3 regions of the Mesorhizobium sp. M1E.F.Ca.ET.045.02.1.1 genome follow, and region 1 is predicted to be linked to each of the others. Evidence: riboswitches for the same ligand, from Rfam matches in the RefSeq annotation. Region 1 holds a riboswitch; each other region holds the start of a gene.
What was found. Region 1 has a riboswitch for cobalamin ahead of EJ070_RS21830 (DUF1636 family protein). Riboswitches for the same ligand answer to the same signal wherever they lie in the genome.
Positions count from the first base shown of each region.

Region 2: linked by a shared signal. The riboswitch ahead of bluB (5,6-dimethylbenzimidazole synthase) and the one ahead of EJ070_RS21830 (DUF1636 family protein) in region 1 are both predicted to bind cobalamin.
Region 3: linked by a shared signal. The riboswitch ahead of EJ070_RS33770 (co-chaperone GroES) and the one ahead of EJ070_RS21830 (DUF1636 family protein) in region 1 are both predicted to bind cobalamin.

Region 1 is NZ_CP034447.1:4,541,791-4,549,746, reverse strand. It holds gene EJ070_RS21860 (NADH-quinone oxidoreductase subunit D) at 1-373, opposite strand, end outside; gene EJ070_RS21855 (four helix bundle protein) at 435-812, opposite strand; gene EJ070_RS21850 (NADH-quinone oxidoreductase subunit C) at 840-1,442, opposite strand; gene EJ070_RS21845 (NADH-quinone oxidoreductase subunit B) at 1,447-2,028, opposite strand; gene EJ070_RS21840 (NADH-quinone oxidoreductase subunit A) at 2,019-2,384, opposite strand; gene EJ070_RS21835 (winged helix-turn-helix domain-containing protein) at 2,721-3,920, shown strand; cobalamin riboswitch at 3,950-4,153, shown strand; gene EJ070_RS21830 (DUF1636 family protein) at 4,193-4,621, shown strand; gene cobW (cobalamin biosynthesis protein CobW) at 4,624-5,661, shown strand; gene cobN (cobaltochelatase subunit CobN) at 5,679-7,956, shown strand, end outside.
Region 2 is NZ_CP034447.1:6,943,530-6,951,485, forward strand. It holds gene dxs (1-deoxy-D-xylulose-5-phosphate synthase) at 1-655, opposite strand, end outside; gene EJ070_RS34040 (pirin family protein) at 935-1,855, opposite strand; gene EJ070_RS34045 (DUF2277 domain-containing protein) at 1,864-2,130, opposite strand; gene EJ070_RS34050 (exodeoxyribonuclease VII small subunit) at 2,154-2,405, opposite strand; gene EJ070_RS34055 (histone deacetylase family protein) at 2,409-3,335, opposite strand; cobalamin riboswitch at 3,451-3,629, shown strand; gene bluB (5,6-dimethylbenzimidazole synthase) at 3,670-4,401, shown strand; gene EJ070_RS34065 (hypothetical protein) at 4,434-5,414, opposite strand; gene EJ070_RS34070 (TetR/AcrR family transcriptional regulator) at 5,649-6,242, opposite strand; gene EJ070_RS34075 (MFS transporter) at 6,364-7,584, shown strand; gene ribB (3,4-dihydroxy-2-butanone-4-phosphate synthase) at 7,924-7,956, opposite strand, start outside.
Region 3 is NZ_CP034447.1:6,887,506-6,895,461, forward strand. It holds gene EJ070_RS33755 (fatty acid desaturase) at 1-145, opposite strand, end outside; partial or broken gene EJ070_RS33760 (hypothetical protein) at 233-412, opposite strand; gene groL (chaperonin GroEL) at 439-2,061, opposite strand; gene EJ070_RS33770 (co-chaperone GroES) at 2,167-2,484, opposite strand; cobalamin riboswitch at 2,483-2,771, opposite strand; gene metH (methionine synthase) at 2,846-6,655, opposite strand; gene EJ070_RS33780 (protein-L-isoaspartate(D-aspartate) O-methyltransferase) at 7,100-7,774, shown strand; gene EJ070_RS33785 (hypothetical protein) at 7,875-7,956, shown strand, end outside.

The DNA of each region.
Region 1 (7,956 bases):
CGCCGACGTCCATCGCCTGCGTCGTCACATTGAGGATGTGCGACATGATGCGGCCCATCTCGGAATAGAGCACGCGGATCAGCTGCCCACGCTTCGGCACCTCGATGCCGAGCAAGCGCTCTGCAGCGAGCGCGAAGGCATGCTCCTGGTTCATCGGCGCGCAATAATCGAGCCGGTCGAGATAGGGCACCGCCTGCAGATAGGTCTTTGCCTCGATCAGCTTCTCGGTGCCGCGATGAAGCAGGCCGATATGCGGATCGACGCGGTCGACCACCTCGCCGTCCAGCTCCAGCACCAGGCGCAAAACGCCATGCGCTGCAGGGTGTTGCGGACCGAAGTTGATGTTGAAGTTGCGGACGGAGGTTTCAGCCATTCTGGCGCCTCTGGCGAGTCAGTAGTGAGTAGTGAGTAGTGATCATCAGCTCAACGCCTACTTATTCCGCCTGTTTAGCCTGCACCGTTCTGATCAGAGATCGCATCATTTTCCCAATCTCTTCACACCGAAGCAGCAGTTCAGTCTCAAGGTCTCTTTCCAGCATACCCACACGGCATGCCAGCAATACGTGGGTCTCTAGCTCTTTCAACGAACCCTGCGCCATGCGCAGAAATTGAACGAACGAACCCCTATTCTCACGACCATACCCTTCAGCGATATTAGCGGCGATAGATACCGCCGAGCGGCGCATCTGGGAGGTCATTCCATAGATCTCGTCTTTCGGAAAACCTTTGGTGACGCGATAGCAATCTTCAGCGAGAATCATCGCCGATTGCCACACCATCAGGTCGCGATAAGATTCGATCCGCTTTCCCAATTCCTTCCCTACTTACTACTTCCCTACTCACTGTTTCGCTTTTTCATCCCCCGGCAGGACGTAGTCCGTCCCTTCCCAAGGAGAAAGAAAATCGAAATTGCGGAATTCCTGCTTGAGCTCGACCGGCTCGTAGATGACCCGCTTGGCCTCGTCGTCGTAGCGCACCTCGACGAAGCCGGTCAGCGGGAAATCCTTGCGCAGCGGATGCCCATCAAAGCCGTAGTCGGTGAGGATGCGGCGCAGGTCCGGATGATCGGAGAACAGCACGCCGTAAAGGTCGTAGGTCTCGCGCTCATACCAGTCGGCGCCGGGATAGACGGCGGTCAGCGACGGCACCAGCGTCTCTTCGTCGGCCTGGACCTTGAGCCGGATGCGGACATTCTGCTTCGGCGACAACAGGTGGTAGACGACGTCGAAGCGCCTGGCCCGCGACGGATAGTCCGCGCCGGAGATGTCGATGATCGAGATGAACTGGCAGCGCGGGTCGTCGCGCAGGAAGGTCGCCACCTCGATCAGATTGCCCGGTTCGACGGAGACGGTCAGTTCGCCATAGGCGAGCACGGTTTCGCCGATGCGGCCGGAGAGCTTCTCGCCGAGATAGGTGGAGAGTTCGGTCAACGCCTGGGTCATCGGCTCACCGTTCGATCGTGCCGGTGCGGCGGATCTTCTTCTGCAACAGAAGAATGCCGTAGAGCAGCGCTTCCGCGCTCGGCGGGCAGCCCGGCACGTAGATGTCGACCGGCACGATGCGGTCGCAGCCGCGCACCACCGAATAGGAATAGTGGTAGTAGCCGCCGCCATTGGCGCAGGAGCCCATCGAGATGACGTAGCGCGGCTCCGGCATCTGGTCGTAGACCTTGCGCAACGCCGGCGCCATCTTGTTGGTCAGCGTGCCGGCCACGATCATGATGTCGGACTGGCGCGGAGACGCGCGCGGCGCGACGCCGAACCGCTCGCTGTCGTAGCGCGGCATCGAGGTGTGGATCATCTCGACCGCGCAGCAGGCGAGGCCGAAGGTCATGAACATCAGCGAGCCGCTGCGCGCCCAGGTGATCAGCGCTTCAGTCGAGGTGACGAGGAAACCCTTGTCGGCCAGCTCATTGTTGATTTCGAGGAAGAAGGGATCGTCCTCCCCCACCGGCCTGCCGGTGTTGGGGTCGATGATGCCCTTGGGCTTCGGCGCGACGAGGGTGCCTGAACTGTCGTTCAATCCCATTCCAGCGCTCCTTTTTTCCATTCATAGGCAAAGCCGATGGTCAGCACCGCCAGGAACACCATCATCGACCAGAAGCCGAGCATACCGAGCTTGGAGAAGGACACCGCCCATGGGAACAGGAAGGCGACCTCGAGATCGAAGATGATGAACAGGATCGACACCAGATAGAAGCGGATGTCGAACTTCATGCGGGCGTCGTCGAACGAATTGAACCCGCATTCATAGGCGGAAAGCTTTTCCGGGTCGGGATTGCGGTAGGCCACCAGGAACGGCGCGATGATAAGCGCGAGACCAACGACCATCGCTACTGCGATGAAGAGGACGATGGGCAGATACGAACTTAGGAGTGCGCTCATGCGGCGGCTTTCCGTTGGCGGCCAATTCACTTTGATTACAGCAACGGACTCTAATGCGGAAGCGTGACAGTTTAACCCGCTGAACCGTTTTAAGGGCCCTATGCTGCGACGCGGCGAGGGTTAGCGCAGCGGTTTCGGCGACGCAAGTCAAACCTTGTTCAAAATCCCGCCCTGGACGCCATATCGGAAGAAACTGGTCCGATCCGCTCCTGTTTGATTTCTTTCACTTTTTACTCCACTTTTCTCTCCTGACATATCTCCCGCCATTTGCCTGCTAGCATGGCCGGAATCACCGGCTAAAAATCCGGCAGAACTGATCAGGGCGAGAGCAGCTCGATGAAGGAAAAGATCTCGCTGGCCATGGCCAGGCGCATCGCGCTCGGCGCACAGGGCTTCACCGATGCGCGGCCGGCCGGTACGCCCGATCGCCGGCACCTCGCCCGCGTGCTCTCTCGCACCGGCCTGCTGCAGATCGATTCCGTCAGCGCGGTGGTGCGCGCCCACTACATGCCGCTCTATTCGCGCCTCGGCCCCTACCCGCTCGCGCTGCTCGACAACGCGGCCGTAAGCCGCAAGCGCGCCGTCTTTGAATATTGGGCGCATGAGGCGTCGTTCCTGCCGGTCGAGACCTGGCCGCTGATGCGCTGGCGCATGCAGCGCGCCGAGCGCGGCGAGGAAATGTATCTCGGCCTCGCCAAATGGGGTCGCGAGCGCAAGGCAATGATCGACGAGATCTACGGGCAAGTCGCGGAACGCGGGCCGATTGCCGCCTCCGACATCGAAGGCCACAAGGGCAACGGCGGCTGGTGGGGCTGGAGCGAGGCCAAGCACGCCTTCGAATGGCTGTTCTGGGCCGGGCGCATCACCACCGCCTACCGGCGCGGGTTCGAACGCTACTACGATCTGCCGGAGCGTGTTCTGCCGCAGTCTGTGCTGGATTTGCCCGTGCCTTCTGTCGAGGACGCGCACCGTGAATTGCTGCGCATATCCGCGCGCGCCCACGGCATCGCCACCTATGGCGACCTGCGCGATTATTTCCGCCTCGCGCCGGGCGACGTGAAGGATCGCATCGAGGAACTGGTCGAGACGGGCGAACTGCTGCCGGTGCGGGTCGAAGGCTGGGACAAGACCGCTTATCTCTATAAGGACGCGCGCATTCCGCGCCGGATCGGGGCGCGCGCCCTGCTCGCTCCCTTCGATCCGGTGGTCTTCGAACGCACCCGCACGGAAAAGCTGTTCGGCTTCCGCTATCGCATCGAGATCTACACGCCGGCCGAAAAACGCCAGTATGGCTACTATGTGCTGCCCTTCCTGCTAGGCGACCGGATCGTCGCCCGTGTCGATCTGAGGGCCGACCGCCCGGCGAGCATGCTGCGCGTCCATGCGGCTTATGCTGAAGCCGGCGCTCCGACCGAAACGGCCGCCCAGCTCTTCGATGAGCTGAAACAGATTCAGACCTGGCTAGGCCTGGAGAGCATCGAGGTAACCCCGGCCGGCGACCTTGGGCCGGCGCTGGCCGACATTTCGGTGTCGTAGCCGCGCGTTGACAGCCGCGTAGCTCTAAGCCTAAATCCGCCGCAGACGGTCTTCTCCCGGCAAAGGGAGGAGCCAAGAGGGAATGCGGTGCGGGAAAAATCCCAACTCCGCGGCTGTCCCCGCAACTGTGAGCGACGAGCCTCAGCCGAAAACCACTGGGATGTCTCCCGGGAAGGCGGCGCCAAGGCGATGACCCGCGAGCCAGGAGACCTGCCGTCTGAGACTTTAAGTATCCGAACGCCCGGCGGGTTTTCCGGGCAAGGAGCCTGGTTTTGGATCGCAACGGCAGTTTTCCAGCCAATATCGCGGATTTTTCGTCCGAGCCCGACGACGCATTGGCCGGAGTCACCGTCATCGTCTGCTCGTCCTGCCGCGACGAGACCGGCTCGGACGCGCATCCGCGCGCCGGCGCCCTGCTTGCCGAAGATACGCGACGCGCCGCATCGGACGAAAACATCCGCATCCGCACCGTCGAATGCCTCGGCAATTGCAAGCGCCGCCTGAGCGCAGCGCTCCTGCGCGACGGCTGCTGGAGCTACGTCTTCGGCGACCTGGAAACCGCCAGCGGCGCCGACCTCGTCGCCGGCGCAAAACTCTTCGCCACCTCGACCGACGGCCTTATCCCCTGGCGCGGCCGGCCCGATTCCCTCAAGCGCGGCCTTGTCGCCCGCATCCCTCCTCTCGACCTCCTGAAGGACTGACCATGAACGCCTCCGTCTCCCGTGTTCCCTGCACCGTCGTCACCGGCTTCCTAGGCGCCGGCAAGACGACGCTGATCCGCAACCTGCTCGAAAACGCCAAGGGCAAGCGGCTGGCGATCATCGTCAACGAATTCGGCGATGTCGGCATCGACGGCGAGATCCTGAAAGGCTGCGGCATCGACACCTGTCCCGAGGAAAACATCGTCGAGCTCGCCAATGGCTGCATCTGCTGCACCGTCGCCGACGACTTCATCCCGGCGCTCGACCAGATCCTGTCGCTTAACCCCAAGGTCGACCACATCCTGATCGAGACCTCGGGCCTCGCTCTGCCGAAGCCGCTGGTGCAAGCCTTTCAGTGGCCTAGCGTGAAGAGCCGCGTCACCGTCGATGGTGTCGTTGCTGTGGTCGATGGCCTGGCACTGGCCGACGGCCGCGTCGCCTCCGACATGGACGCCCTGCAGGCGCAGCGCGCCGCCGACGACTCGCTCGACCATGACGATCCGGTCAAGGAGGTGTTCGAGGACCAGATCGCCTGCGCCGACCTGATCATCCTGTCGAAGAGCGACCTGATGGACGCGGCCGGCTCGCAGCGCGCCAACGCCGTCATCGGCGAGCATGTGGCGCGGGCCGTGAAAGTCCTGCCGACCACGCACGGCAAGGTCGATCCGTCGGTGTTGCTCGGCCTCGGCCTTGCCGTCGAGGACGACATCGAAAACCGCAAGACGCACCACGACGACGAGCTCGAACATGAGCACGACGATTTTGATTCCTTCGTCATCGATATCCCGTCGATCTTGCATCCGGACGAGCTGGCGAAGCGCGTCGCCCTTGCGGCCGAGCAGGAAAACGTGCTGCGCGTCAAAGGCTTCGTCGAGGTTGGCGGCAAGCCGATGCGGCTTCTGCTGCAGGCCGTCGGCCCGCGCGTCAACCACTATTACGATCGCGCCTGGACCACCGAGGACGACCGCCGCTCGCGGCTCGTCGTCATCGGCCTCAAGGGGCTCAATCGCCCGGCGGTCGAACGTATCCTCGCCGGCTGAGGCAAGCACGAAAAGCGATGCATATCCTCACCACGACATCCGCCTCGCTCGACGATCTCGCCGAGCCGATCGATCTCAGGCAGACGCCTGCGGATGTCGTGGCGCTGTCCTTCACCGACAGCGACCTCGCCGGCCTGGCCGCTGCGTGGAAAGCGGACGCGGAACACCTGCCGTCGATGCGGCTCGCAGCACTTCGCGACCTCCGCCACCCGATGTCGGTCGACCTCTGGATCGACAGCGTCGCCCGTCATGCCAAGGTCGTTCTGGTCCGCATCCTCGGCGGCTACGACTGGTGGCGCTATGGCTGCGATCAGCTCGCGACGGTGGCGCGCGAGCGCGGCATCAAGCTCGCGCTGCTGCCCGGCGAAAGCCATGACGAGGATCAGCGGCTGATCGAGGGCTCGACGCTGCCACGCGCCGAGTTGGACGCCTTGCTCGGCTATTTCCGCGAGGGCGGCCCGGCCAATATGCGCGCGCTGGTGCAAAGGCTGGCGCGGCTTGCCGGATCGGATGCGGCGGTGGCCGAACCGGTCAGCGTGCCGAAGGCGGGTTATTACGAGCCCGGTCGCGGCGTGGTCCCCCTCCCCCTTGAGGGGAGGGTCCGGCCGCAGGCCGGGGGTGGGGTCCTCCGCGACACGCGCCGGCACCATGAAGAACGACCACAGGAAGAGACGTTAAGCCCAGTCGTCCCGACCCCTCCCGGCCCTGCGGGCCACCCTCCCCTCGAGGGGGAGGGAAACGCCGCGTCCATCATCCCGATCCTCTTCTATCGCTCCATGCTACTTGCCGCCGACATAGCGCCGATAGATGCCCTCGCGGAAGCATTGCGGCTGCAAGGCATGGCCCCGGTGCCGATCTTCGTGTCCAGCCTCAAGGATAGAGCCTCGCTGGATTTCGTCGAAACCGCCCTCGCCTCGCTGAACCCGGCCGCCATCATCACCGCCACCGCCTTCGCCTCCGGCGCGGAACCCGGCGCCGAAACACTTTTCGACCGCGCCGGCGTGCCGGTCTTCCAGGTCATCGTCGCCACGACGAAGCGCGAGGTCTGGGAGAAGAACCAGCGCGGCCTGGCGCCAGCAGACCTCGCCATGCATGTCGTGCTGCCAGAACTCGACGGCCGCATCCTGGCCGGCGCGATTTCATTCAAGGGCGAGATCGAAGCCGATCCGGCGCTCGCCTTCCGCGCCTTCGCCAACCGGCCTGAAGCCAACCGCGTCGCGCAGGTCGCCAAGCGCACCGCGATGTTCATTCGCCTGCAACGGACCGAGCGGGCCAAGCGCAAGCTGGCAATCCTGATTCCGGACTATCCGAGTGCCCCAGGGCGTACGGGCTATGCCGTCGGCCTCGACGTGCCGTCGAGCGTGCTCGCCATGCTGCATGACTTGAAGGAACAGGGCTATGCGGTTGACGGGATTCCACAATCGCCGCGCGCGTTGCTGGATGCGCTGGAGATGGGCGGGCAAGGGTTGAGTCTAGACGACTATCGGTGCTTCTCAGCGGAACTGCCGATGGCAGTGATAGACGCGGTAGAGGCCGCATGGGGTGAGGCAGAGGGCGAGATAGGGTTGCGCGAGGCACCCCCCTCTGTCCTGCCGGACATCTCCGGCAGGACAGAGGGGGGTGTTCACGCGCTAACTCTGGCGAGCTTCCCCTTCCGCGCCGCGACCTTCGGCAACATCACCGTCGCGCTGGCCCCCGACCGCGGCCGCTCGGCCGACCGCCGCGCCGACTATCACGACCCCACTCTCCCTCCCCGCCACGAATTGATCGCCTTCGGCCTCTGGCTGCGGAAATCGCTCGGCGTGCACGCCATCGTCCATGTCGGCGCGCACGGCACGCTGGAGTGGCTGCCGGGCAAGACGGTCGCGCTATCGGAAAGCTGCTTTCCCGAGATCGTCACCGGCTCGCTGCCGGTCATCTATCCCTTCATTGTCTCCAATCCCGGCGAGGCGGCGCAGGCCAAGCGCCGGATTTCGGCCGTCACGCTCGGCCATCTGCCGCCGCCGCTGACCGGGGCCGGCCTCGACGAGGCACAGCAGAAGCTCGAACGCTTGGTCGACGAATATGCCCAGGCCGACGGGCTCGATCGCCGCCGCCGCGATCGTCTGGCGCGGCTCATAGTCGAGTCCGCGCGGAAATCCGGCCTGGCGACAGAAGCAGGCGTTGCCGGCACCGACGCTCCGGACGAGGCGCTGCGCCGCATCGACGCCTGGCTGTGCGACCTCAAGGATTTCGCCGTCAAGGACGGGCTGCATGTCTACGGCCGCGCGCCGGAGGGCGAGGTCGATCCGCTGC
Region 2 (7,956 bases), 2.4 Mb from region 1:
CGAAATAGGAGGTCAGCTTCTTGCCGAAATCGCGCAGGCCGAGATAGGTCTTGCCGGAGGCGAGCCTCGCCAGATAGGCGCTCATCGCGCCGGTCGGCGGCGCGATCGACATGTCGTTGTCGTTGAGGATGACGATCAGACGGGCGTCGAGCGCGCCGGCGTTGTTCATCGCCTCATAGGCCATGCCGGCCGACATCGCTCCGTCGCCAATCACCGCGATGACATTGTTGCGGCCGCCCGACAGATCGCGGCCCATGGCCATGCCGAGACCGGCGGAAATCGAGGTCGAGGAGTGTGCGGCGCCGAAGGGGTCGTATTCGCTCTCGGCTCGCCGCGTAAAGCCGGAGAGGCCACCCTCCTGGCGCAGCGTGCGGATGCGGTCGCGGCGGCCGGTCAGGATCTTGTGCGGATAAGCCTGGTGGCCGACATCCCAGATCAGCCGGTCTTCCGGCGTGTTGAAGACATAGTGCAGCGCGACCGTCAGCTCGACCACGCCAAGGCCGGCGCCGAGATGGCCGCCGGTGTGCGAAACGGCGTCGATCAGTTCGGCGCGCAGCTCGGTCGCCAGCTGCGGCAGCTCGCTTTCGTCGAGCGCCCGCAAATCCGCAGGGATGCGGACCTTGTCGAGAAGTGGCGTATCGGGCTTCGGGTTCACTCTTTGGCGGCCTGCTGAGATCTTTGGGAGCGGTTAACCGTTTCACGGGACCGCTCTGTCTTTTCTGTTTCACGCAATTCCGGACGGAAAACCGCTTCACACTTTTCCTGGAATTGCTCCCTGTTCCACGCAATTCCGGACGGAAAACCGTTTCACATTTTTCCTGGAATTGCTCCAACTTTCACAAATATGCGCCTTGATCATGCGCGAAATATGCCGCTGGCGAGCGAATGTAAATGCGTGTCAGTGACGCGGTTGGCGCAGGATGTCCATCCAGTTCTAACCTTCCGGCAACGGGATGAATTCTTCCTCATCGCCAGGAACGATATCGAAGCGGCCTGTCTTCCATTCTTCCTTGGCCTGCTCGATGCGTTCTTTCGAGGACGAAACGAAATTCCACCATATATAACGCTTGGAGCCCAGCGACGCTCCGCCGAACAGCATGAAATGCGCGCCCCGTTCGGACGAAACGACGATCTCCTCGCCCGGTTTGAACACCAGAAGCCGCTCCGCCGGAAAATGATCGCCGGCAATCGAGACCTCGCCCTCCAGCGTATAGATGGCGCGTTCCTCGGCATCGGCGGGGATTTTCACGCTGGCGCCCGCCGCCAGCCGCAGATCGGCATAAAGCGTGTCCGATGCGGTCGCGACCGGCGAGCGCAGCCCGGAAAATTCGCCGATGACGACGCGGCCGCTGACGCCTTCGGCGTCGATCTCGGGCAGGCGGATCACCGATGTGTTGGCGAAGACCGGGGCGATCTCCTCCTTGCCGTCGGGCAAGGCGAGCCAGGTCTGCAAGCCGGAGACCGACATCGGCGCGCCGCGCAGCTCTTCCGGCGTGCGCTCGGAGTGGACGATGCCGCGGCCGGCGGTCATCAGGTTCACATCGCCTGGCGCGATCACCATTTCGGTGCCGAGCGAGTCGCGGTGCCGGATCTTGCCGTCGAACAGATAGGTGACGGTGGAAAGCCCGATATGCGGATGCGGGCGCACGTCGATCGCATGGCCGGCGCGCAGGATGGCCGGCCCCATGCGGTCGAAGAAGATGAACGGTCCGACCAGCCTGCGTTTTGCGGTCGGCAAGGCGCGGCGGACCTCGAAGCCGCCGATGTCCTTGGCGTTGGGGATCACCATCAATTCGATCTGGTCGCAGGCGAAGGCGTCGCCGGCCTCGGGATCGTTGCCTGGAAAGAAGCTCATGGCAGGTCTCAGGCGAAGCGGAGCGCGGATCTGGCTTTCGCCTTGGCCGCCTCTTCCTCGCGATTGCGCGGATGCTGGGTGGTTTCCATCGAATCGAGCAGTTCGCGCGCCGCGGCGGCAATCGCCTCGACGGCATGGTGGAAGGCGTGCTCGTTGCGCTTGGAGGGCTTGGTCGAGCCGCTCAGCTTGCGCACGAACTGCAGGGCTGCATCATGGACCTCGTCGTCGGTTGCCGGCGGTTCGAAGTTGAACAGGGTCTTGATGTTTCGGCACATGCTTGAACTCCTTGCAACACACCTTACTCGGCGTCGAGCGGCTCCGTTCCAACCGGCTTGCCGTCGCGCGAAAGCCTGATCTTCTCGACTTTGTCCTCGGCCGCCTTGAGCAACCGGTCGCAATGCGCCTTCAGCGCCTCGCCGCGCTCGTAGATCCGGATGGACTGGTCGAGCGGGACGTCGCCGCGCTCCAGATCATCGACGATCTTCTCCAGCGCGTCGAGCGCCTGTTCGAAGCTCATCGTTTTGACGTCTTGGTTAGCTTCATCAGCCATCATTTATCCTTTCATCAGCCGCCCGACATGGGCGGCGACCGAAAATGCCAGTCCCTGCAGATCGTAGCCGCCCTCCAGCAGGCTGACGAGCCGGTTGCCGCTATGGCGCCCGGCGCGCTCCATCAACTGGCCGGTTGCCCAATCGAAATCGTCCTCGGTCAGGTTGATCTCGGCGAGCGGATCGCGATGGTGCGCATCGAAGCCGGCGGAAATGATGATCAGGTCCGGCGCGAACGCGTCGATCGACGGCAGCACGCGCGAAAGGAAGGCGTCGCGGAACAGCTCGCTGCCGGTGCGGGGTGCCAGCGGCGCGTTGACGATGTTGCCGGCGCCGGTTTCGCTTTTCGCGCCGGTGCCCGGATAGAGCGGCATCTGGTGCGTCGAGCAATAAAGCACCGACGGATCGTCCCAGAAGATGTCCTGCGTGCCGTTGCCGTGGTGGACGTCCCAATCGACGATGGCGACGCGCTCGGCCTGATGCTTCTTCTGTGCATGACGGGCGGCGATCGCCGCGGTGTTGAACAGGCAAAAGCCCATCGCGGTGGTCTTTTCGGCGTGGTGGCCGGGCGGGCGCGCGGCGACGAAGGCATTGGCGGCGCGGCCTTCGAAGACATCGTCTATCGCCGCGTTGGCGGCACCGATCGCCGTCACCGCGGCCTGCCAGCTCTTCGGGCTGGCGCTGGTGTCGGCGTCGATGGAGACGATACCGCTTGCGGGAATGGCCGCGCGGATGCGGGCAACAAAATCTTCCGGATGCGCGTAGAGGATGGTCGCCTCGTCGCCTTCCGGCGCCTTGACGCGGTCGAGAGCCGAAAAAGCCTCGTCATCCAGCACGCGCTCGATGGCGCGCAAACGGTCCGGCCTTTCAGGGTGGCCGGGCGGCGTGAGGTGTTCCAAGAATACCGGATGGGTGTAGAGACGGGTGGTCATGGCGCCTAATCTAGGCACGCGTGGCCCGGATGACCATGTTTGATGGCCGAATGGCTGGGGAAAATTGCGCCCGATAGTGTCGCTGGCGGCATTGGCGCGGCCTCTGCTTCGCGATAAGGTCGGACTGCTGCCTGGTGCCCGCGAGGCGGGAGAATCGGGAACACGGTTGAACTCCGTGGCGTGCCCAACGCTGTGAGGGGGACCGCGCCGGCAAAAGCCACTGTCCTAGACGGGAAGGCGCCGGACGTGGGTCGATCCCGAGCCAGAAGACCGGCCCGGCAGACATGGTCTTCCGCATGGTCAGGCGGAGGACTGCTGTCGCAAGGGACAAGCGATGCAGGCACAAGCGGCCGCCATGGGCGGCGATGACTTTGACCAATTGGCGCGCGATGCCGTCTATCGGGCGATGTTCACCCGGCGCGACGTGCGCAGCCATTTCGTTGCCGACGGTATCGACGATGCCGTTCTGGCGCGGCTGCTGACGGCCGCCCATCACGCGCCGTCGGTCGGCTACATGCAGCCCTGGAATTTCATCGTTATCCGCGATGTGACAAGGCGGCGGCAGGTGCGCGACCTGTTCCTTGCCGCGCGCGAGCAGGAATTGCCGGCGATCGAGGCGGAGCGGCAGGCCCTCTACCGCAAGCTGAAGCTCGAGGGCATCTGCGAAAGCGCGCTCAATCTCTGCATCACCTGCGACCGGCAGCGTTCAAGGAACTCGCCGCTCGGGCGCTGGCACAACCCGGAAATGGACCTCTACAGCACCGTCTGCGCGGTGCAGAACTTCTGGCTGGCGGCGCGGGCGGAAGGTGTCGGCGTCGGCTGGGTGAGCATCATCGAAACGGAAGCGCTGAAGCGGCTCCTGTCGATCCCCGAGCACGTCACGCCGGTTGCCTATCTCTGCGTCGGCCGTGTTTCGGAATTCGCGCCGAGGCCGGACCTCGAGGCGCATGGCTGGGGCAAGCGCCTGCCGCTGGCCGAGCTGGTGATGAGCGAGACCTTTTGCGGCGCCGGCGAGGCGCCGCTCAAGTCGGCGATTGCCCGCCTCGGAGAGCAGCCGAAGCCGTGATCGGGCTGCCGTCGTGATCAAGGGGCTGCCGATCAAGCAGCCCGGGGCGAATCCCAGCGCGAGCCGCCGAAGGAGCCGAGCGCCTTGTCGCGAAGCTCTCTGAATTTCGATGACGCTTCGGCCAGCCGCTGATCCCATTCCGGGTTCGGAACCTGGCCTTCGATGGCGTCGAAATAGACCTGCATCAGCGAGACGATGGCGAAGGGTTCGATGAAGGCCGCCTTGAAGGCCCAGGCAAAGACGATTGCCAGCACGAAGGCCCAGCCGGCAAGCTGGCCCGGCATGACCCACAGGATCGCGCCTGCCGGCGCCAGCATCAAAAGAAAGATGACGAAGGACACGCCCCACATGATCACCGCCAGCCAGACGGCGTTCTTGACCATGTGCTTGCCGTTCTGCGCGTAGAGCACGACGCCTTGCCTGGCGGTTTCGAACGGAGAGTTCGAATTGATGCGGATGTTGTAGCCGAGGATGATCTCGTCGACATAGGTCAGCGACAGGCGGATGACGGTGTTGATGAAGCTGACGAGGCCGTTCAAGCCCGGAATGGGCAAGAACGCCGCGATGCCGCCGATCAGGCCGGTGATGGCGCGGATGGCGCCCTTCACCAATTGGTCGACGACGAAAAGAATGTTGGCCTCGGCGAAGCGCTGGGTCACCACTTCCTTCGCATAGGCGATCTGGCGCTGGCCGTCGGGGACGTCGTGGCCATCGATCAGGTGGACCATGACGGCGATGTGACCGGCCTTGAGCACATAGAGGATATATTCGCGGATCCAGTAGACGGCGATCGAGACGACGCCGAAGCCGACAACCCCGCCCCACAAGGCAAAGGACATCGGTCCATCGGGATCGGTGGAGATGTGGCCGACACCGTAGCCGACGCTGGCGCCGGTGCCGGTCGCCATGATGTAGGCCAACGTGATGCCGAAATAGACGATCATGCGAAAGACGATGAACGGCCATGTCCGCATCATGATGGACACCGACCGGCCGATGCTGAAGTCCCACATGGCCCCGACTCTCCCGCCTCGCGCATGACCCCGAAAATCGGAATCGATTTTCGGAAAGGATCATGCGGCATAGTCAAAGTGTTACAGCGTCCTTTGCGCGTTCGAAGAACGCGCGGCGCTGTAAGAGAATGGTCGAGGAGGATGCGCTCGCGCCTGTCATTGTCAATTGCGACGGCGCCGCGCCAGTCCCAAAACCGGTGCACAAACCGGCGATATCCTTACCCGATCGTGCAGTCAGGGCTTTTTGCGCAGTCCTTCCAGTAGCTGCTTGAACGCCGCTATCGCCTTCTTCGACGTCGCCTCGGGGTCGTTCGAATTGGCAATGCGTTGCGAGGCCTGGCTGCTGGCGCCGTTGATCAGCCGCGCGGCGGTCTCGGGGTCGAGATCGGGCACGACGACGCCCTCTTCCTGCAGTCTCGTCAGATGATCCGTCATCGACGCGGTGCAGGCATTGGCGTTCGACCACTGCGCCGGATCGCCCAGCACCGCCGGGCCGTCGCGGAACATGATGCGCTGGATTTCCGGCTCCAACGCCATCTCGATATAGGTGGTGCATTCGTCGACGAAGCGCTGCCAGCGGGTCGGCGCTCTCGCCGCCACCTCGTTCACCCGCGCAGCCATCTCGCCGTCGATCTCGGCGATCACCGCCTGCAGCAGTCCCCTCTTGTCGCCGAAATGGTGGTAGAGCGCGCCGCGCGTCAGGCCCGCTGAAGCGGTGAAATCGTCCATCGAGGCCTCGGCATAGCCGATCGTGCCGAAGGCATGGCGCGCGGCCGCGATCAGCTTGGCGCGCGTCTCGGCGATCATCTCCTTGCGGGGTCTGTGCACGGTTTCTGGCTCTATTCACATACGTCTCGTATGCCGATTGACATACGCGACGTATGAACTATCTGACATTCATACGCTGCGTATGTAATTGCGGCGCCCTTCCTTGTCGAGGAGCAGGACCATGCGAAACCCCTATTCGGAAATCTTTCGGGCTCCCGGAACGAAAGGCTTCGCCGCGGCCGCCTTCATGGCGCGGCTGCCGATCGCCATGGCGCCGATCGGCATCGTGGCGATGCTGTCGCAGACGCATGGCGAATACTGGCTGGCCGGCGCCGTCTCGGCCACTTACGCGCTGGTCAACGCTTTCCTGTCGCCGCAGATCTCGCGGCTGGTGGACCGGCTCGGCCAGACCAGCATAGCCGTCCCGACGACGCTCGTTTCGGCGCTTTCCTTCGCGGCCTTGATCGCGGCGGCCAATCAGCACTGGCCGGTATGGACCCTGTTCTTGTCCGCGCTGCTTGCCGCCTTGATGCCGAGCATTCCGGCGCTGGTCAGGGCGCGCTGGACCGAGATTTTCCGCAACCGGCCCGAGCTCAACACCGCCTTCGCCTTCGAATCGGCGGCGGACGAGCTGGTCTACGTCGCCGGCGCCTCGCTGTCGGTGGGCTTGAGCGCCGCGCTGTTCCCGGAAGCGGGCATGGTCGCCAGCACGTTGCTGCTCGCTCTCGGCTCGGCGGCATTCCTGCTGCAGCGCTCGACGGAGCCGCCGGTGCGACCGGCGGAACAGGCGGCGACCGGCTCCGCGATCCGCTTGCGGCCGGTCCAGATCATCACCTTCGCGCTGATCTTCGTCGGCGCGACCTTCGCCACCACGGAAGTCACCACCGTCGCCATCACCAAGGCGCTCGGCCAGCCCGAGGCGGCGAGCCTGGTCATCGGCGTCTATGCGCTGGGATCCTTCGTGCTCGGCATCATTGTCGGAGCGCTCAGCCTGAAGACGCCGCTGCAGCGGCAACTGGCGGTCGCGGTCACCGTGATCGCGCTCACCACGCTGCCGCTGCTTTTCGTCGACACCGTGCCGACGCTGGCGCTCGCCGTCTTCGTCAGCGGCGTGGCGATCTCGCCGACCTTCATCACTGCCTTCGGGTTGATCGAGCGCCATGTGCCGGCGGCAATGCTCACTGAAGGCGTCACCTGGGTGACGACCGGGATCGGCATCGGCATGGCGCTGGGCTCCTTCGCCGCCGGCTGGATGGTCGACACGTTTGAACCGCAGAACGGGTTCTGGGTGTCCGTAGCGGCAGGCTCGATCGCCTTGGCCACCGTGCTCGCCGGCCAATGCCGGCTGGCGACGGACGAGTGCGACGTGGACAGGGGCGAAGCGGTAATGCCGGCGGAGTGACAAGAAGAAGCGTTCCGGCCGTGCAACGATTATCGAAGACGTTGGAAGTTACGCGACATCGTCATCCACGGGCGGAGCAAGGAGCGAAGCGTCGCGCGAAGACCCGAGGATCCATTCCGTGACTTCTAAGCGTTGCGACGGTTCGGAATTCTGCTCCGCTGCGCTCTACGATCAAGGTAACGGAATGGATCCTCGGGTCTGCGCTCCGCTTCGCGTCGCTCCGCCCGTGGATGACGACGTCGCGGAGGCTCCGGTCAATCGCCTACGTCGCGGAGGCTTCAGTCAGCCAGCAACGCCGGCGAGCTGCCTGGAGGAACTTCCGGCGCGTCCCCCGACAGCCTAAAGGATTTCCGTCTTGGCGATATGGATGCC
Region 3 (7,956 bases), 2.3 Mb from region 1:
AGAAGATGGCGAAAGGGACAAGAGTGATGAACAGTTCGAAGGCGCTACGCCCTAGACGCGGCTGTCGGTATTTCGCCAGCTTCTTCAACCACGCTCCGGCATTGTCTTCAACAAGTGAAGCGGGTGGATAGACATGTGCGCTCATTATAACCAGTCCGTTTTTTTCGCCACCCTGCGATCATCTGCTAGGGCAATGGCCGCGCCCGTGGGATTGGGCGCAGGTGTTGAAGTATTAGGCCTGACGGGCCTTGCGGGGCGCCTCGTCGGCCACGACGCGCGAGACCCGATTGCCCATTTCTGTCTGACGGGCTCCGGCTTCCGCCCTTACCTCAGCCTTGGCAGCCGCAGCTTCCGCCAAAACCCGCTCATTGTCGGCGACCTTCAGCGCTTCGCGCTCGGCGCGATGGGCATCGCAGCGCGTTCCCGGCAGGGAGTCGGTCAATTGCCCATGCCACCGCCGGGGGATGGCGCGGCATCCTTGGCTGGAACGTCGGTGATCATGGCCTCGGCGGTGATCAACAGGGCGGCGATCGAACCGGCGTCCTGGAGTGCGGTCCGCACCACCTTTGCCGGGTCGACGATGCCAGCCTTGATCATATCGACATAAATCTCGTTCTGGGCGTCGAAGCCCTGATTGTAGTCCTTGCCCTTGGAGAGCTTGCCGACGACGATCGAACCTTCGACGCCTGCATTTTCTGCGATCTGGCGGACCGGCGCCTCAAGCGCCCTCAGCACGATCGAGATACCCGCCGTCACATCGGCATTGGCGCCATTCAAGCCGGCAAGCGCCGATCTGGCGCGCAAGAGCGCCACGCCACCGCCTGCAACGATGCCTTCTTCCACAGCGGCACGCGTAGCATTCAGCGCGTCGTCGATGCGATCCTTCTTTTCCTTGACTTCGGACTCGGTGGCGCCGCCGACGCGAATGACTGCAACGCCGCCGGCGAGCTTCGCCAGTCGCTCCTGCAGCTTTTCCTTGTCGTAGTCGGAAGTGGTTTCCTCGATCTGACTTTTGATCTGCTGTATGCGCGCCTGAATGGTCGCCTTGGTGCCGGCGCCGTCTATGATCGTGGTCGTGTCCTTCTCGATCAGCACGCGCTTGGCGCGGCCGAGCATGTCAATGGCAATGTTCTCCAGTTTGATGCCGAGATCCTCGGAAATCATCTGGCCGGCGGTGAGCACGGCGATGTCTTCCAGCATCGCCTTGCGGCGATCGCCGAAGCCAGGCGCCTTGACGGCCGCGACCTTGAGGCCGCCGCGCAGCTTGTTGACGACGAGCGTCGCCAGCGCCTCGCCCTCGACATCCTCGGCGATGATCAACAATGGCTTGCCACTTTGCACCACGGCTTCGAGGATCGGCAGCAGCGTTTGCAGATTGCCGAGCTTCTTTTCATGGATGAGGACGTAGGCGTCCTCCAGCTCGGCGCGCATCTTCTCGGCATTGGTGACGAAATAGGGCGAGAGATAGCCGCGGTCGAACTGCATGCCTTCGACGACGTCGAGTTCGGTCTCGGCGGTCTTTGCTTCCTCGACGGTGATGACGCCGTCGTTGCCGACCTTGTCCATCGCCTTGGCGATCATGTCGCCGACGGTGGCATCGCCATTGGCGGCGATGGTGCCGACCTGCGCGATCTCACCGGCCGATTTGACCTTCTTGGACCGCGCCTGGACTTCCTTGACCACCGCGGTAACGGCCTGGTCGATGCCACGCTTCAGGTCCATCGGGTTCATGCCGGCGGCGACGAGCTTGGCGCCTTCGCGCAGGATCGATGCGGCCAGCACCGTGGCGGTGGTTGTGCCGTCACCGGCAAGGTCGTTGGTCTTCGAGGCCACTTCGCGCACCATTTGCGCGCCCATGTTCTCGAACTTGTCGGCAAGCTCGATTTCCTTGGCGACGGCGACGCCGTCCTTGGTGATGCGTGGCGCGCCATAGGCCTTGTCGATGACGACATTGCGGCCCTTGGGGCCTAGTGTCACCTTGACGGCGCTGTTGAGAAGCTCGACGCCGCGCAGCATGCGGTCGCGGGCATCGGTGGAGAATTTGATTTCCTTGGGGGGCATGATTTTTCCAGTTCGGTTGGGACGGCAAGACGCCGACGGCGTCGCCCGGAGACTCAGAATCGGGAGCGTCCTATGCGCGTCCGGTGAATACGCGCGGCGCGCACGTCAGGCTGCCCTCTTGGCAGCCACGGTCTTGTTGAAGATGATGCCCATGATGTCGGCTTTCTTCATGATCAGAAGGTCATCGCCGTCGATCTTGACCTCGGTGCCCGAGCATTTGCCGAACAGGATCAGGTGGCCCGCCTTGACCTTGAGCTCGACCAGCGCGCCGTCTTCGTCGCGTGCGCCCTGGCCGACGGCGATGACTTCGCCTTCCTGCGGCTTTTCCTTGGCATTGTCGGGAACAATGATGCGGCCCTTGGATTTGGTGTCACTTTCCGCGCGCCTGATGACGACGCGGTCTTGGAGTGGCCGGAATTTCATGGAAGCTTCTTTCTGAGGCCGGCATAGCGGCCACGCCCATATATATAGCCCGGTTGGCACTCGTTAGATAGAAGTGCCAAACTTAATTCTCGAGCGCCCCAAAATAGTGGAAATCGAGATAGGGGTAATCAAAAACAGTTCCGCCATCTCGGCAGCTTCCCAGGCCTTGGCCCAGTGGTCCTTGTGGAGACGAAAAGCGCCGCTGCCGTAGCGGGGGCAGCGCCGGCACCGACTTCCCAATTATCCCATCCGCGAGACGAACGTGCACCTTAAGCACCCTGATCAAATCATCGATCGCCCAAACCGGTCCACAGGAATGCGAGATCGGTCAGGGGCAAGGACGACTGGCGGTAATAGGGACTTACTCCGCCGCTTCGGCGTAGCGCGCCGGCACATAGTTGAGGATCGGCCCAAGCCAGCGCTCGACCTCCGCCAGCGGCATGGCCTTGCGCCGCGCATAGTCCTCGACCTGATCGCGCTCGACCTTAGCGACGCCGAAATAATAGCTTTCGGGATGCGACAGGTAGATGCCGGAGACGGAGGAGCCGGGCCACATGGCGAAGCTTTCGGTCAGGCTGACGGCCGCATTGCGTTCGCCGTCGAGCAGACGAAACAGCGTCGCCTTTTCCGTATGGTCGGGTTGCGCCGGATAGCCAGGTGCCGGGCGGATGCCGCGATAGGGTTCGCCGATCAGGTCGTCCGGGGCCAGGTTCTCATCGGGCGCGTAACCCCAGAACTCCTTGCGCACCTTCTCGTGCATGCGCTCTGCGAAGGCTTCGGCGAAACGGTCGGCCAGCGCCTTGACCATGATCGAGGAATAGTCGTCGTTGGCCCGCACGAAGCGCTCGGCGATCGTCACTTCCTCGATGCCCGCGGTGACTATGAAGCCGCCCACATAGTCGGCCTTGCCGCTGTCCACAGGCGCCACGAAATCCGACAATGCGACATTGGCCTTGCCGTCGTGCTTGGCCAGCTGCTGGCGCAGCGTGAAGAATGTCGCCAGTTCGTGCGAGCGGGCCTCATCCGTGAACAGTCTGATATCGTCGCCGGCGGTATTGGCCGGCCAGAAGCCGATCACGCCCTTGGGCGCAAACCATTTTTCCGCGATGATCTTCGCCAGCATCGCCTGGGCGTCCTCGAAGAGCTGGCGTGCCGCCGGCCCCTGGTCCTCGTCGTCGAGGATTTTGGGATAGCGGCCCTTCAACTCCCAGGTTTGGAAGAATGGCGTCCAGTCGATATAGCGGGCAAGCTCGGCCAGATCCCAGCCTTCGAAGACCTTTAGGCCAAGGAAGGACGGTTTTGGCGGCTCGTAGCCCGTCCAGTCGACCTTGTGGGCATTGGCCCGCGCCCTGGCGAGCGGCAGCCGCTGCTTGTCGGCTTCGCTGCGCGCATGCGCGTCGGCAACCTTCTTGTACTCCGCGCGAACGTTCTCGACATAGCCGGCCTTGGCCTCGTTCGACAGCAGTGCCGACACCACGCCGACGGCGCGGCTGGCGTCGGCGACATACACCGTCTGGCCTTTCGCATAGCGCGGATGGATCTTGACCGCCGTATGCACGCGGCTGGTCGTCGCACCGCCGATCAGCAGCGGAATGTCGAAGCCTTCACGTTCCATCTCGGCCGCCATATGCGCCATCTCGTCGAGCGAGGGCGTGATCAGGCCGGACAGGCCGATGACGTCGACCTTTAGCTCACGCGCCGTCTGCAGGATCTTCGCCGCAGGCACCATGACGCCAAGATCGATGATCTCATAATTGTTGCAGGCAAGGACCACGCCGACGATGTTCTTGCCGATGTCGTGGACATCGCCCTTTACCGTCGCCATCAGGATCTTGCCGGCGGTCTGGCGCTCGCCATTGTCGATCCCGCTGGCGGCGTTCGCCAGCTTCTCCGCCTCCATGTGCGGCAGCAGGCCGGCCACCGCCTGCTTCATCACGCGGGCCGACTTCACCACTTGCGGCAGGAACATCTTGCCGGCGCCGAACAGGTCGCCGACGACATTCATGCCCGCCATCAGCGGGCCTTCGATGACATGCAGCGGCCGCTCGGCGGCGCGCCGCGCGTCGTCCGTGTCCGCGTCGATGAATTCGGTGATGCCATTGACCAGCGCGTGCGAAATGCGCTGCTCGACCGGCCAGTCGCGCCAGGCGAGAACGCGTTCCTGCGCCTCCTTGCCCGCCGTGCCCTTGAAGCGTCCGGCGAGTTCCAGCATGCGCTCGGTCGCCGTGCCGCCGCCCTTTGGCTCACGGTTGTTGACAACATCCTCGCAGGCTTCGCGCAGTTCCGGGTCGATGGTGTCGTAGACGGCAAGCTGCCCGGCATTGACGATGCCCATGTCCATGCCCGCCTGGATGGCGTGGTAGAGGAACACGGCATGCATGGCCTCGCGCACCGGTTCGTTGCCGCGGAACGAAAAGGAGAGGTTCGACACGCCGCCCGAAATATGGACATGAGGAAGCGTCGCGGTGATCTCGCGCGCAGCGTCGATGAAATCGACACCGTAATTGTTGTGTTCATCGATGCCGGTGGCGATGGCGAACACGTTCGGATCGAAGACGATATCCTCGGGCGGGAAGCCTGCCTGTTCAGTCAGGAGCTTGTAGGCGCGGGTGCAGATCTCGACCTTGCGCGCCCTGGTGTCGGCCTGGCCGTCCTCGTCGAAGGCCATGACGACCACCGCAGCGCCATAGGCGCGCACCAGCCTGGCATGATGCAGGAACGCTTTCTCGCCTTCCTTCATGGAGATGGAGTTGACCAGCGGCTTGCCCTGGACGCATTTGAGGCCGGCCTCGATGACTTCCCACTTGGAACTGTCGATCATCACGGGAACGCGGGCAATGTCCGGCTCGGCCGCGATCAGGTTGAGATATTCGACCATCGCCTTCTTCGAATCGATCAGGCCCTCGTCCATGTTGATGTCGATGATCTGGGCGCCGTTGGCGACCTGGTCGCGCGCGACATCGAGCGCGGCGACATAGTCGCCCGCCGTGATCAGCTTCCTGAACCTGGCGGAGCCCGTGACATTGGTGCGCTCGCCGACATTGACGAACGGAATCTCGTCGGTCAGCGTGAACGGCTCGAGGCCCGACAGGCGCATCTTCGGCTCGATCTTCGGGATGGCGCGCGGCGGATATTTCTTAACCGCCGCCGCGATGGCGCGGATATGGTCCGGCGTCGAGCCGCAGCAGCCGCCGACGACATTGACCAATCCGTCGCGCGCAAAACCCTCGATCTGTTCAGCCATGAATTCCGGGCTCTCGTCATACCGGCCGAATTCATTAGGCAGGCCGGCATTCGGATAGGCGCAGACAAAGGTGCCGGCTACGCCCGAAAGCTCATCCAGATGCGCGCGCATGGCGTTGGCGCCGAGCGCGCAATTGAGGCCGATCGTGAACGGGCTGGCGTGACGGACCGAATGCCAGAACGCCGTCGGCGTCTGGCCGGAGAGCGTGCGGCCGGACAGGTCGGTGATCGTGCCGGAGATCATGACCGGCAGATGAATGCCCTTTTCGACAAAGATCTCGTTGCAGGCGAAGATCGCCGCCTTGGCGTTCAGCGTGTCGAAGATGGTCTCGATCAGGATGATGTCGGCGCCGCCATCGAGCAGCCCGCGCAGCTGCTCGCCATAGGCATAGCGCAATTTGTCGAAAGTCACGGCGCGGTAACCGGGATTGTTGACATCCGGCGACATCGAGGCGGTGCGGTTGGTCGGCCCGAGAGCGCCGGCGACAAACCGCCGCTTGCCGTCTTCCTGTTGTGCCCGGATCAAAGCACGGCGGACAAGCCGAGCGCCGTCGCGATTGAGGTCGTAGACGGCATTCTCCATGCCGTAATCGGCCTGCGCTATGGAGGTTGATGAGAAGGTGTTGGTCTCGATGATGTCCGCGCCGGCAATAGCGTACTGATAATGAATGTCCTCGATCGCCTTGGGCTGGCTCAGGATCAAAAGATCGTTGTTGCCCTTCTGGTGACAGGCGCAACCGACGAACCTGTCGCCGCGGAAATGGTCCTCGTCGAAACCAAGACCCTGGATCTGGGTGCCCATGGCACCGTCAAGGATCAGGATGCGTTCGCGCGCAGTAGCTTGAAGCGTAGCCAGGATTTCCGACCCGTCTCGCTTCTCGCCGGCCGGACCAAACAGATCGTCCAGTGAGAACGGACTTTGCGACATTCTTTGTCCTTGTAGCGACTGTTCAGCCAGTAGTCACATAAAGATATCTTTATGTCAACGTGCCTTTGGCGAGGCAATCCGTTACCGCTAAAGCTTCCCGGAGTTAGATGCGGGTAAGACGCAGCGCCGCAACGCGATTGCATCGAGCTCGTCAGTCAAGGCGAGGTCAGAGGGTAAGGGCGAGCATTGAACTCTGCCTCGCGTCCCTCCACTGGATTGGTCAGCACGGCAAAGATATGTCTGCTCATCGGGATATCCCTTCCGTTCGGCAGCGGCCTTATTTTAGCAATATCTGGAGAAACGGCCAGCCAAAGGACGTCCCGCCAGCGCGCGTTTCCTCTCGAAATGGGCAATGCCCAGCGCATCGGCCTTGTCGGTTACTGTGACGAGACGAACAGGATATAAGCTATTTGGCAGCAGCTGGTCGAGGAAAGCCTCACCGTCATGAAACCCATGAACGAAGAGCATCTTGCGGTCCTACGCAGGCACATGGTCGAGATGATTGCAATCCATGCCGATCTTGCAAGCGAAGAACTCGGCAAGGCAACGCTCGATGAGCGGGTGATGGCATCGATGCGGCGGGTCCCGCGACATCTCTTCGTGCCAGCTGCAGTCGCGCCTTATGCCTATCAGGACATGCCGCTGCCGATCGGCTTCGATAAGACCGTGTCGCAGCCCTTCATTGTCGCTCTGATGACCGATCTCCTTGCTCCCCAACCACACGAAACGGTGCTCGAGATCGGGACCGGCCTGGGCTATCAATCCGCGATCCTCGCGGAACTCGCCGGACAAGTTTGGAGCGTCGAAATCATCGAGGAATTTGCAAGCCATGCCGAGGCTCTGCTGCAGGGCCTTGGCTTCTCGAATGTCGCCATTCGTGTCGGAGACGGGTCTCGCGGCTGGCCCGAGCACGCCCCATTCGACAAGATCCTGGTTAGCGTGGCGGCTGAGCGGACGCCGCCGGCATTGCTCAATCAGCTCAAGCCAGGGGGACGCCTTGTTCTGCCTTTGGCGTCTGAAGAAGTTCAGTTTCTGACTATCATCGACAAGGATGCTGCTGGGCAACTCGAGACTCGGAAACTCATCCCGGTTCGGTTCAGCCGGCTTGAAACCATCTAACGAGGTGCGCACAACTGGCGCGACTTCGCCTTTCCGACCGTCAGCCGGGTGCCGGCAGCTCCGCACTCTTCTCGCAGCAAGTCGGGTGGCTCTGGGAATTGTGATCCGACTGCGCCGGCGCCAAAAGGAATCGGCGGCAGCTATGGCGGCGGCCGCCGCTGAAAGAAAGTCATCCAGCCAGT